DNA from 2 places in the Streptomyces sp. NPDC094147 genome. Region 1 is predicted to be linked to the other one. Evidence: riboswitches for the same ligand, from Rfam matches in the RefSeq annotation. Region 1 holds a riboswitch; the other holds the start of a gene.
What was found. Region 1 has a riboswitch for magnesium ahead of ACIQ8J_RS22045 (NRAMP family divalent metal transporter). Riboswitches for the same ligand answer to the same signal wherever they lie in the genome.

Region 1 (5,173 bases):
GCTGATGCCGCGGTACGGGTGGCCGAGGGCCTGGATTCACGCCCGTCGACCGCTGCACCACAATACTTGCACAGATACGCAACAAGGGGCAACGGGGGCCGCCCTCAGGCCCTGCCCCCGGGGGCTCCTGCCCGGATTCCCGGTCGGCGCGCCACCCCGCAGGTCGCTGCGGCTATTCTATTTGCGTGGATATGCAAGTGACCTCGCCGGACTCCGTCGCCGTGGGCCAGGCCGTCGCGGTGCTCAAGGCGGTGGCCGACCCGACGCGGTACCGGCTGCTGTGGGCGCTCAGCCGGCAGGAGCTTCCGGTGAGCACCCTTGCCGAACTGCTCGGCACCCATGTCGCCGCGACCTCCCAGCACCTGGCCAGGCTGCGGGCGGTGGGCCTGGTGAGCCCCCGCCGCGAGGGTACCCGGATCTACTACCGGACCGGTCCCGCGGACGCCCGGCACCTGCTGGAGGGCGCCCTGCTCGTCGCGCGGGCACAGGAGACTCACGTACAGGTCGACGGGGAGTCCTGATCAGGTGGTCGGCTGGAGGAATTCCAGTCGGTTGCCGACCGGATCCTGGGTGTAGAAACGGCGGTAGCTCGGCAGGCTGACGTTCCAGACGACCGGGGCACCGTGCTGTTCCAGCCGGGTGGCGAGCTCGTCGAGGTCGGTGACGCGCACGGCGGGGTGAGCCTTGCGGGGCGGGTGGAACCCGTCCTCGATGCCCACATGGATCTGCACCTGGCCGCCGTCGGCGGCGAACCAACAGCCGCCCCGGCGGGCGAGCCCGGATGGCTGGGGAATCTCCGTCATCTGCAGGGCGGTGATGTAGAAGCTGCGCAGAACGTCCTCGGAGCCGGCCGGGGCAGCCAGTTGGACGTGGTCGAGTGCGGCGAGCATGGCGAACGGACCTCCGTTCAGTGGGTGTGACGAGGTTCCGGGCACGCCGCCCGGGGCGGGGTCAACTCACGCCGGGCGGCCGGGTGTTCACTGGCCGAGTGCGACCTGGACGATCTTGATGACGACCAGGATCATCGCGATCAGCAGGTAGGTGCGCAGGGCTCCCATGCCGATCTTGCGGCCGGTGGCCATGACCGGGCGGCTCAAGGTCTCCAGGGGCGGCATCCGCCAGGTGTCGCGGCCGGTGCGGTCGATGGGGTCTTCCTTGGTGCCGGTGCGCCGCCGGGTGAAGGAGTATCCGGCGGCGAGCACTCCGGCGACGCCGCAGCCGGCCATGATGTCGAGGATCGCGTTCGCGGTGATGTCGGGGAAGAGGACGGAGGCGGTGAGGATGATGGAGAGAGTGACCAGGACGCCGACGACCGCGGCGGTGAAGGCGTTGGTCTTGGGGCCGTTGACCCAGGGGCCCAGGACCTGCTTGTCGTTGCAGAGCAGCAGCAGGAAGACGGAGGCGGAGGGCAGCAGCACTCCGGCGAGCGTCTGGACGCCCTGGGTGAGCAGGCCGAGCGGGGAGCCGGGGATCAGCACGATGGTCGCGGCCACGGCCACCAGGCCCGCGTAGATGGCGTAGAAGCCCTTGGCGCCCTTGACCCCGCGGTGCAGCGAGTGCTTCATGCCAAGTACGTCGCCGATGGCGTAGGCGGTGGAGAGCGAGACGGCGAACGCGCCGATGATCGAGGCATCCAGCAGGGCGACGGCGAAGAGGACTCCGGCGATCTTCCCGGCGTGTGCCTCAAGGCCGGTGGCCAGGCCCGCGGCGTCGTCGAAGTTGCCGAAGTCCTTGGTGCCGGCGAAGGCCGCGGCGGTCATGCCCATCAGGGCGGCGCCGCCGATGACGACGATGGCGATGCCGATCACGAGGTCGGCCTTCTCGTACTTCATGAAGCGCGGGGTGATGCGCTTGTCGATGACGTAGGACTGCTGGAAGAACAGCTGCCACGGGGCGACGGTGGTGCCGACGATCCCGATGATCAGCAGCATGACGGTGGCCAGCTCGCCGGAGCCGCCCGGCATGGACGGTACGACGAAGTCGTGCGCCATCTGCGAGGACGCCGGGTGGATGATGAAGTACAGCGGAATCAGCAGCAGCGAACCGGCGCAAAGGAAGATCGCGATCCGCTCGAAGCGGCGGAACGACCCGGTGAACGCGGAGGCGATGATCACCGCTGCGGCCAGGATCACCGACGCCACCTTGGGCAGCCCCAGATAGCCGGCCGCGAGCGTGATGCCGATGAACTCGGTCACCAGGGTGAGGGCGTTGAGCAGGAACAGGTCGATCACGGAGAAGGCGCCCCAGAACTTCCCGAACCGCTCCAGGATGAGGCGGGCGTGGCCGACGCCGGTGACCGCGCCGAGCCGCAGCACCATCTCCTGATTCACATACAGCACCGGGACCAGCAGGAGCAGGGTCCACAGCAGGCTGGTGCCGTAGTTCTGTCCGGCCTGGCCGTACGTGGCGAACGCGCCGGCGTCGTTGTCGCCGACCATCACGATCAAACCCGGGCCGACTATCGCGAGCAGCGTCTTGAGCTTGGCGGACAGGCCCCGGCGCTCGGCCTGGTCGTCCAGTTTGATGGTGCCGAGCGCGCCGCGGATGTCGCCGACGTGGGCGTCGTCGAGAACTGCCGCGCGGGGTGCCGGAACGGTGGGCCTGACGGGTGCGGTGGTCATGGTGGGTCTCCCAACTCCCCTGGCAGGGGGAGGTGTTGGGGGACGCACGGCAGCAATCCTGCCCGCGAGCGCGGCTCATCGCCCCGGGGCGGCCAGGGGGCCGCGCCGGGCATGGGCGGTGTCGCTGCTGCGCTTGCGGGAAAGGTGGTTACCGTGCGCCACGGAAGAGCGAGGGCATACGGAATGAGGGGCAACTGTGGCCCGGACTACTGCAACTGCAATCCATGTCTCTCGCCTCCTTCCGGCCGGAGCGCACGTGGGCGCTGGACGACGCGGCAAGGAGCGGACCGGGCGTGACCCGGTTCACCCCAACTCGTCAGAGCTTTGGCACTGCACGGCGTAATCCCCTTGCCGGGGAAGCCACTTGGGGTCACCCCTTAGGCCGGGGAGACCTGGCCTGACCCTGGGCGTCTCTCGACGTCGTGGGGTCAGTGGCCTGTGTCCGTGCAGACGCCTCACCGAACGAGGTGCCCTCTTCAAACCTCCAGAAGCATAGCCTCTTTGTTGCACGATCACGCAACTGCTTGGTGAACCTTTGACGCGGAACGGCTCGTTCGGGTCCCCTCGGCACCGCCGCCCCGGCGCGGGTACTCTGCTCCGCGACATGCACACCACAGGGAGCTCATCGGTGGATCACGACAGCAAACCCGCAGGCAGCACGGCCGTCGGGCACGGTCTGCACTGGCGAGGGGTGATCCGTACCCGGCGGGCCGTCATCACCACGTCGCTCGCCGTCGGCGGCCTCGTCGTCTCGCTCAACTTCGGCGGACTGCTGGGCAACCCGGACAGCCATCAGTCGATGACCTCCCGGGTGATCGCCGGCATCAGCGCCGGGATCTTCCTGGTGGGCGCGCTCATCGCGGTGCGCGGGGCCACGGACGATCTGGTGAAGCTGCTGACCGGCCGGATCAGCGACAACCGGTCCGCCGCGCTGCGCGTGATCTGCCTGCTCTCCGGCTACGCGCTGGTGATCCTAGGCGCGCTCAGCCTGCTCCGGGTGGAGTGGAGCAAGCTGCTGCTGGGCGGTGCGCTGACCGGTGTGGTCCTCGGGATCGCCGCCCAGCCCGTCCTCGGAAACATCTTCGCTGGCCTGGTGCTGCTGGTCTCGCACCCCTTCACGATCGGCGAGAAGGTCAGCGTCCAGTCGGGACCGCTCGGCGGCCGCATCGAGGGCGAGGTCACCGACATGACTCTGCTGTTCGTCGAACTCCACACGGAGGACGGCAAGATGCTCCTCCCCAACAACGCGGTCCTCGGCGCGGCGATCGGCCCGCCCGCCCGCGAGACGCCGCTGATCTGAAGGGGGGGAGTGCCCCCTGACACATTGCAACGGCCTCTGGGGGCCTGACCTTCGACACTGTTTTCGCATTGCGCAATCAAGCAACTAGCATGCGGGGCGAAGGTGTTCCTCCTCGCGGGTGTGTCCATGCCGCTGGGGCCGCGAGGCCCGGGAACGCGACAGATCCGAGGGGGAGAACGAACACGCCATGATGGGCCACTCGCACGCCGTCAGCGGTGCACTGCTCTTCGCAGGGACAGCGCCGTACCTGCCGCCGCTGATCATGCACACGCACCTGGCGCCGCAGGAGATCTTGATGGGCACCGTGCTCTGCGCGGGTGCCGCGCTGCTGCCCGATCTCGACCACCATGACGGCACCATCGCCAACTTCCTGGGCCCGGTCTCCAAAACGCTCTGCCGTTTCGTGGCCTGGATTTCCGGCGGGCACCGCCACGCCACGCATTCGCTGTTCTTCGTGGCCTTCATGACCCTGGGCAGCTGGGCCGGGGTCACCTACCTGGGCCGCCCGTTCACCGTGGGCATGACGTTCTTTCTGCTGGCGCTGGCGGTCCGGGCCCTCAATCTCTGCCCGCCCGGCCACGGTTTCCACGCTTGGGGCACCATCGTGGCCATGGCCGGTCTCGGAACCGCCGCCATCGCCAAGTTCATTCCGTCCGCGCCGGGCTGGCTGCCCTACGCGATCGGCCTGGGCTGTGTGGCGCACCTCCTGGGTGACTCCATCACCAAGCGCGGTGCCCCGTGGCTGTGGCCGCTGAAGACCCGCTACGAGATTGTGCTGATCAAGAGCAGCGGCAACAAGATGGAGACGGAGATACTCACCCCGCTGATGGGCGTCGCCACCATCGCCATGCTGTGGTTCAGCGTCCTGTCGCCCCACCCCCTCGGCTGACGGAATGGCCTCACGGGCTCGCCATCGGCCGCAGCGGTGCGATGCGCCGGTCATCGCCGTGCGCGCCGCCGCGGCACGTCAGCGTGGTGCGATGCGCAGGATGCCGGCGATGGTGCCTTCGTAGACGACACCTCCGGGCGCGATGGTGCCGACCTGCTGAAGGGTGTCGTAAGGCGCGCCCGCTCCCAGGGGCAGGGTGCGGGTGACCTTGCCGGTGTCGGGGTCGATCTGGGCGTACGAGAAGGAGTCCCGCGGCGATGGCGTGCCGGACCCCGGTGTCGCCGGCTCGCGCAGCACGGTGTGGATCCGGTGGTCGCCCAGGGAGAGGCGGGGCACGGCGGCGGAGCGGACCGTGCTGTCCCA
Region 2 (5,173 bases), on a different contig from region 1:
CGTCGGTGTCGACGGCCAGACCGGACAAATTGCCGACGACCGTGCCGTGGAAGAGAGTCTTGTCCAAGGCGTCGGGGAAGCCGTCGACGGCGGTGGACGAGGAGCAGGCGTGCGAGGCGCCGTTCGACGGCCGGGTCGCGGCTGTCGCATCGGTGACGGTCACTGAGGCGGCGACGGCCAGTGAAGCGGTCGCGGCGGTGACGACGGTGCGCAGGCGCACGGGTTCCTCCCAGGTCGTATGCAGCAGACACGGACATACTGGATCGCCTTGCGTGACAGGCGAGTTGAGTCCCGTCATCGTCCGTGTAAACGCTCGACGGGCGGTGGAATCCGTGCCCCGACCCGGGCGCGCGTTCGGGACGGCCCGGCGGAGAAGGGGTGGTCACGCCCACAGACTGCCTGTGAGCAGGGCCCCTGGCGGATCGCGAGGTGCCCTGGGCCACTTATCCTGAGCGACCCGGTCCGTACCCGGTGTCCTGGCCGTACAACTTGTCCTTGGAGTCCGCCTTGAGGGTAAATCTCCGTTCCCGCGTCACTCTGTGGCTCGGGCGCACCTACCTTGCCAGGATCCAGAAGCGCGGCATCGGACCCGGCACCATCTCGCTGCTCCCCGACGACCTGCTCATGCCGCTGCGCCGGGACGGACTCGACCCGGTGCCCGAGCTCACCGCACGGCAGGCCGAGGAACCGGTCGGCAAGGTCCCGCTGCCCTTCGGCATGGACGCCTGGGTCGTCACCGGCCACGACGCGGTGAAGGCGGTGCTCGGCTCCACCGACGGGTTCAGCAACGACTTCACCCATCTGGCGGGCAACGCGGGCGTCGAGGAGGAGCAGCACCCCGGCGGCCTCGGATTCAGCGATCCGCCGGTGCACACCCGGCTGCGCCGCATCCTCACACCCGAGTTCACCATGCGCCGGCTGCGGCGGCTCACCCCCCGCATCGACGCCATCGTGACCGAGCGGCTCGACGCCATGGAGGCCGCGGGCGGCCCCGTCGACCTCGTGGAGGCCTTCGCGCTGCCCATTCCCTCGCTGACCATCTGCGAACTGCTCGGCGTGCCCTACGAGGACCGCCACGACTTCCAGCAGCTCGCCATGGAGCGCTTCGACCTGTTCGGCGGGGCGACCGCGCCGCTCGGCGTCATGTCCGCCTCGCTGTCCTACTTCAGGGACGTCGTCAAGAAGCAGCGGGAGAACCCGGGCGACGGGCTGCTCGGCATGATCGTCAAGGAACACGGCGACAGCGTCGGCGACGACGAACTCGCCGGCCTCGCCGACGGCGTGCTGACCGGCGGATTCGAGACCACCGCGAGCATGCTGGCGCTCGGCTCCCTCGTCCTGCTCCAGGACCCGGACGCCTTCGCGCGAATAGCGGAGGACGAAGCGGCCGCCGCCACTTTCGTGGAGGAGGCCCTGCGCTACCTCACCGTGGTGCAGCTCGCCTTCCCGCGCTTCGCACGCGAGGACGTCGAGATCGCGGGGGTGCGCATCCCCAAGGGCGACATGGTGCTGTGCTCGCTCAGCGGCGCCAACCGCGACGCCGCCTTCACCTCGGGCGACGGCGGCTTCGACCCGCACCGCAAGGCGAGCGGCCATCTCGCCTTCGGCTACGGCATCCACCGCTGCATCGGCGCCGAACTCGCCCGGATGGAACTGCGCGCCGCCTTCCCCGCCCTGGTCCGCCGCTTCCCCGAGATGCGCCTCGCCGTACCGGCCGAGGAACTCGCCTTCCGCAAGCTGTCGATCGTGTACGGCGTGGAGTCGCTGCCCGTTCACCTGCGGGGCTGAGGGATGTCCGGTGGGTCATGTGCGGGGCGGGCTCCGCACCGCTGGTGTTGATGACGCCGCTGGTGGCCGCTACGGCGTACGGTCACCGGGCCGGCCGCCCGCGGTCGGGCAAGGTGCTGCGAGACCGCGGCGTACGGTGCGCCGAGTCAGTGTTCGGCCGCAGGTGACGCCGTAGCGGGTGGCGGATCGAAGGCGTAGCCGACCTGCCGTACGGTGCGGATCAGTGCCCGGTGGCCGCGGCCGAGTTTGCGGCGCAGGCGGGCGATGTGGACATCGACGGTGCGCATGTCGCCCGTGGCCCTCTGCTGCCACACCAGTTCCATCAGTTGCCGGCGGGTGTACACGCGGTGCGGATGCGCGACGAAATGGGCGATGAGCTCGAACTCCATGCAGGTGAGCTCCAGTTGGCGGCCGTCGACCGAGACCCGGCGGGTTCCGCAGTCGACGACGAGACCGCCCGCCCGGTACTCCGGAGCCCTCGGCAGCTCGGCCACTTCGGGCCGGGACGGCGACTGCGGTACGGGCCGGGCCCGTCGGCGCCATCGCGACCCCGTGGGCGTGGTCAGCAGATCGTGGTGAACGCGGTGGACCAGTCGGTAATTCAGGGGCATGTCCCCTCCTGTCAGGTCGGCACGGTGTCAGAGCCCGCGGTCCGGAAAACGGCGCCCCCACAAGTCGGCGCCACGAGCGGACACCCCCTAGGGGGTGTCCGGTGGGTCATGGCCGGGGTCGCGGCGGCTGGCACGGCACCTCGCCGCGTTGCCGAAACGTCCCGATAGCTCCGCTATCGAAACGCTCCGACGCCTTGCGATGCACCGCACCAGCCGCCGCGCCCTGTCCGACCCTGACCCACCGGACACCCCCTAGTGCCAGGTGGCTTCGAGGTGGCGTCGGCCGTCGGGTCCGGTGACGGGGTGCCAGTGGGCGTGCGGGGTAGAGCCGCTCCGGGCACGTGCCGAGGGGGTTCGTGCCGATGCCGGGCCGGGGGCCGCGCGGATGACGGTGCTGTCCACGGGGCTGTCGGCGAGCCGCCGCAGAACGCCGGCGATCCGTTCGCGGAGCACACCGCGCTTGCGGGGCGTGGTGTGGTGGACGGGGAAGTGGATGGCGGTCAGGACGGACATGGGTGACTCACCTCCGTGCGGGGCGCAGGGCGCGGGCGGAAGGGGACGGGTGGTTGGGCGGGGTGTCGGTGGCGGCTCGGCTGATGCGCTGGGCGGCCGCCAGTGGCAGATCGGTGAACTGGGCCAGCCAGCGGGCCTCACGGCCCTGGCGGGCGAGAAGGTAGGCGAGGTGGACGCGGGGGTGGTAGGCGGCGTGCCGGGCGTGCGGTCCGGCACAGGCGGCCGGGTCGTCCAGGAGGTAGGTGCGCGTGGTGCCGTCGAACAGCGTCAGGGGCAGCGACGGGCAGGCACATCCCGTCGGTGCGACCCGGCGGACGGCGGGCGCGGTCAGTTTCGCGAGGTGGTGAAGGAAACGCATGGAGTCCTCCCTTATCCAAGGGGAGTTGACGGTGGTCTGGCTCTCCGGCCCGCGGGGCGGCATCGCTCGCCGCCCCGCGCGGGACTCACCGGCCGAGTGCGACCTGGACGCTCGTGATGACGACGAGGATCATCGCGATGAGCAGGTGCGTGCGGTGCGGGGTGCCGGAATGGTGGGCCTGGCGGGTGCGGTGGTCATGGTGAGGCTCCCAAGTCCCCTGGTGGGGGGAGGAGTTGGGGGCACGCGGCAGTCACGCACGGCACACCGAAGCAGCCCGGCCGCCCGGGACGGCCGGGGCCGTACGGGTGCGGGTGAGGAGACGTGTGCGTAGAGAGTGTCGCTATCGCGTGCCGAGGACGGGCGAGGTCGATCGGATGCGGGGCCGACTGTGGCCCGGACTACTGCAACTGCAATCCATGTCTCTCGCCTCCTTCCGGCCGGAGCGCATGTGGGCGCTGGACGACGCGGCAAGGAGCGGACCGGCCCCGATGGCCGGTTCACCCCAACTCGTCAGAGCTTTGGCACTGCACGGCGTAATCCCCTTGCCGGGGAAGCCACTTGGGGTCACCCCTTAAGTCGGGGAGACCTGGCCTGACCCTGGGCGTCTCTCGACGTCGTGGGGTCAGTGGCCTGTGTCCGTGCAGACGCCTCACCGAACGAGGTGCCCTCTTCAAACCTCCAGAAGCATAGCCCCCTTCTTGCGCGATGACGCAACTAATTGGCGAACCTTTGACGCGGGCCCGGCCTCATGCCGGTGATCCCTTGCCGAACCGCCGCGAGACGTCACGCCATGTGGGCGAAGGTGAGCCGGCATCCGTCACCGAGGGCGTGGGTCGTGCTCACCGCGCTCAATACTCGCGTCACCTGGTGGCGGCGCAGGCGACGGGAGGTGGCACTGGCCGAGGGCCACGAGGGCCACGAGGCCTGCGGGCCCGCGGCCAACGATGCCGCCGTCCCCCGTCGAGGAGATCGTCGCCGAGGGGCACGCGGGTTCTCATCAAGTCCGGCGGCTTCTGCAAGGGGCCGAACGACAACGGGAAACCGGCCCCGTCCGGTGAGACGGCCGCGACGCCGGAGCGCATCTGCCGGTAGGGCCGTACGTCTCGCGAGGTGAGTGGCCCTCCGGCTCGGGCTGCCGCGACGGTCGTCTGGTCGTCGGCTCCCGGTGAGGGAGGCAGAGCAGGGCTGCCTGCCGGAGGTCCACTGTGACCCTGCCGCGACCATCGAGTGCAGGACGAGCCGCTGTGCCGCGGACGTGACGGCGCCAGTGCGCGACCCGCTGGCTGAGGGGTCAGTGTGCGTCGTGGGAGCTTTCTGCGACAGGGCGGGCAGAGGCGGTGTCTCCGGGTGCGGCCTGGATGGTGCGTGGTGCTTCGGGTGCGGCCGGGCCCGGCGCGGGCGATGCCGTCGGCGGCGTGCCGCCTTCGCCCTTCATGGCCTTGGCCTCACTCTTGAGGATGCGCATCGACTTGCCCAGTGCTCGGGCGGCGTCCGGCAGCTTCTTCGAGCCGAACACCAGGACGAGCACGACCACCAGGATGAGCAGATGCCACGGTTCCAGCGCATTGCGGAACATCTCGTCCCCGCCTTCCTCTTGCATGGCCGGACGGGACGGTCAGGGATGCGTCCGCCGGAAAGATTGCTACATTGCGCAACTGTACAACTGTGGGGTGGGATCAGACGGTCCCCTACTTCTTTGTAGACCGCACGGACAAGGGGCGCTCACATGGCAGGCAGCCATCAGGTGTCGGGTCGGTGTCGGGCTGGTAGCGGGGCTACGGTGGCGGGACGACAGCGCAAGCGCGGCAAGGCGAAGATCGGGATCACGATGAGCGTCTCGCTGCTTGCTGTCGACGGCCGGGCCGAGTACGAGTACCACCCCGGCCGACGCACCAAGAGGAGA

Region 2: linked by a shared signal. The riboswitch ahead of ACIQ8J_RS35160 (hypothetical protein) and the one ahead of ACIQ8J_RS22045 (NRAMP family divalent metal transporter) in region 1 are both predicted to bind magnesium.

The regions. Positions count from the first base shown of each region.
Region 1 is NZ_JBIWHT010000015.1:38,272-43,444, forward strand. Features, by position in the region: gene ACIQ8J_RS22035 (ArsR/SmtB family transcription factor) at 192-521, shown strand; gene ACIQ8J_RS22040 (VOC family protein) at 522-890, opposite strand; gene ACIQ8J_RS22045 (NRAMP family divalent metal transporter) at 978-2,621, opposite strand; M-box (ykoK) riboswitch at 2,922-3,095, opposite strand; gene ACIQ8J_RS22050 (mechanosensitive ion channel domain-containing protein) at 3,250-3,921, shown strand; gene ACIQ8J_RS22055 (metal-dependent hydrolase) at 4,109-4,810, shown strand; gene ACIQ8J_RS22060 (hypothetical protein) at 4,889-5,173, opposite strand, start outside.
Region 2 is NZ_JBIWHT010000061.1:219-5,391, reverse strand. Features, by position in the region: gene ACIQ8J_RS35180 (esterase-like activity of phytase family protein) at 1-220, opposite strand, end outside; gene ACIQ8J_RS35175 (cytochrome P450) at 508-1,788, shown strand; gene ACIQ8J_RS35170 (winged helix-turn-helix domain-containing protein) at 1,935-2,399, opposite strand; gene ACIQ8J_RS35165 (hypothetical protein) at 2,652-2,912, opposite strand; gene ACIQ8J_RS35160 (hypothetical protein) at 2,920-3,270, opposite strand; M-box (ykoK) riboswitch at 3,765-3,938, opposite strand; gene tatA (Sec-independent protein translocase subunit TatA) at 4,562-4,846, opposite strand; partial or broken gene ACIQ8J_RS35150 (hypothetical protein) at 5,051-5,173, shown strand, end outside.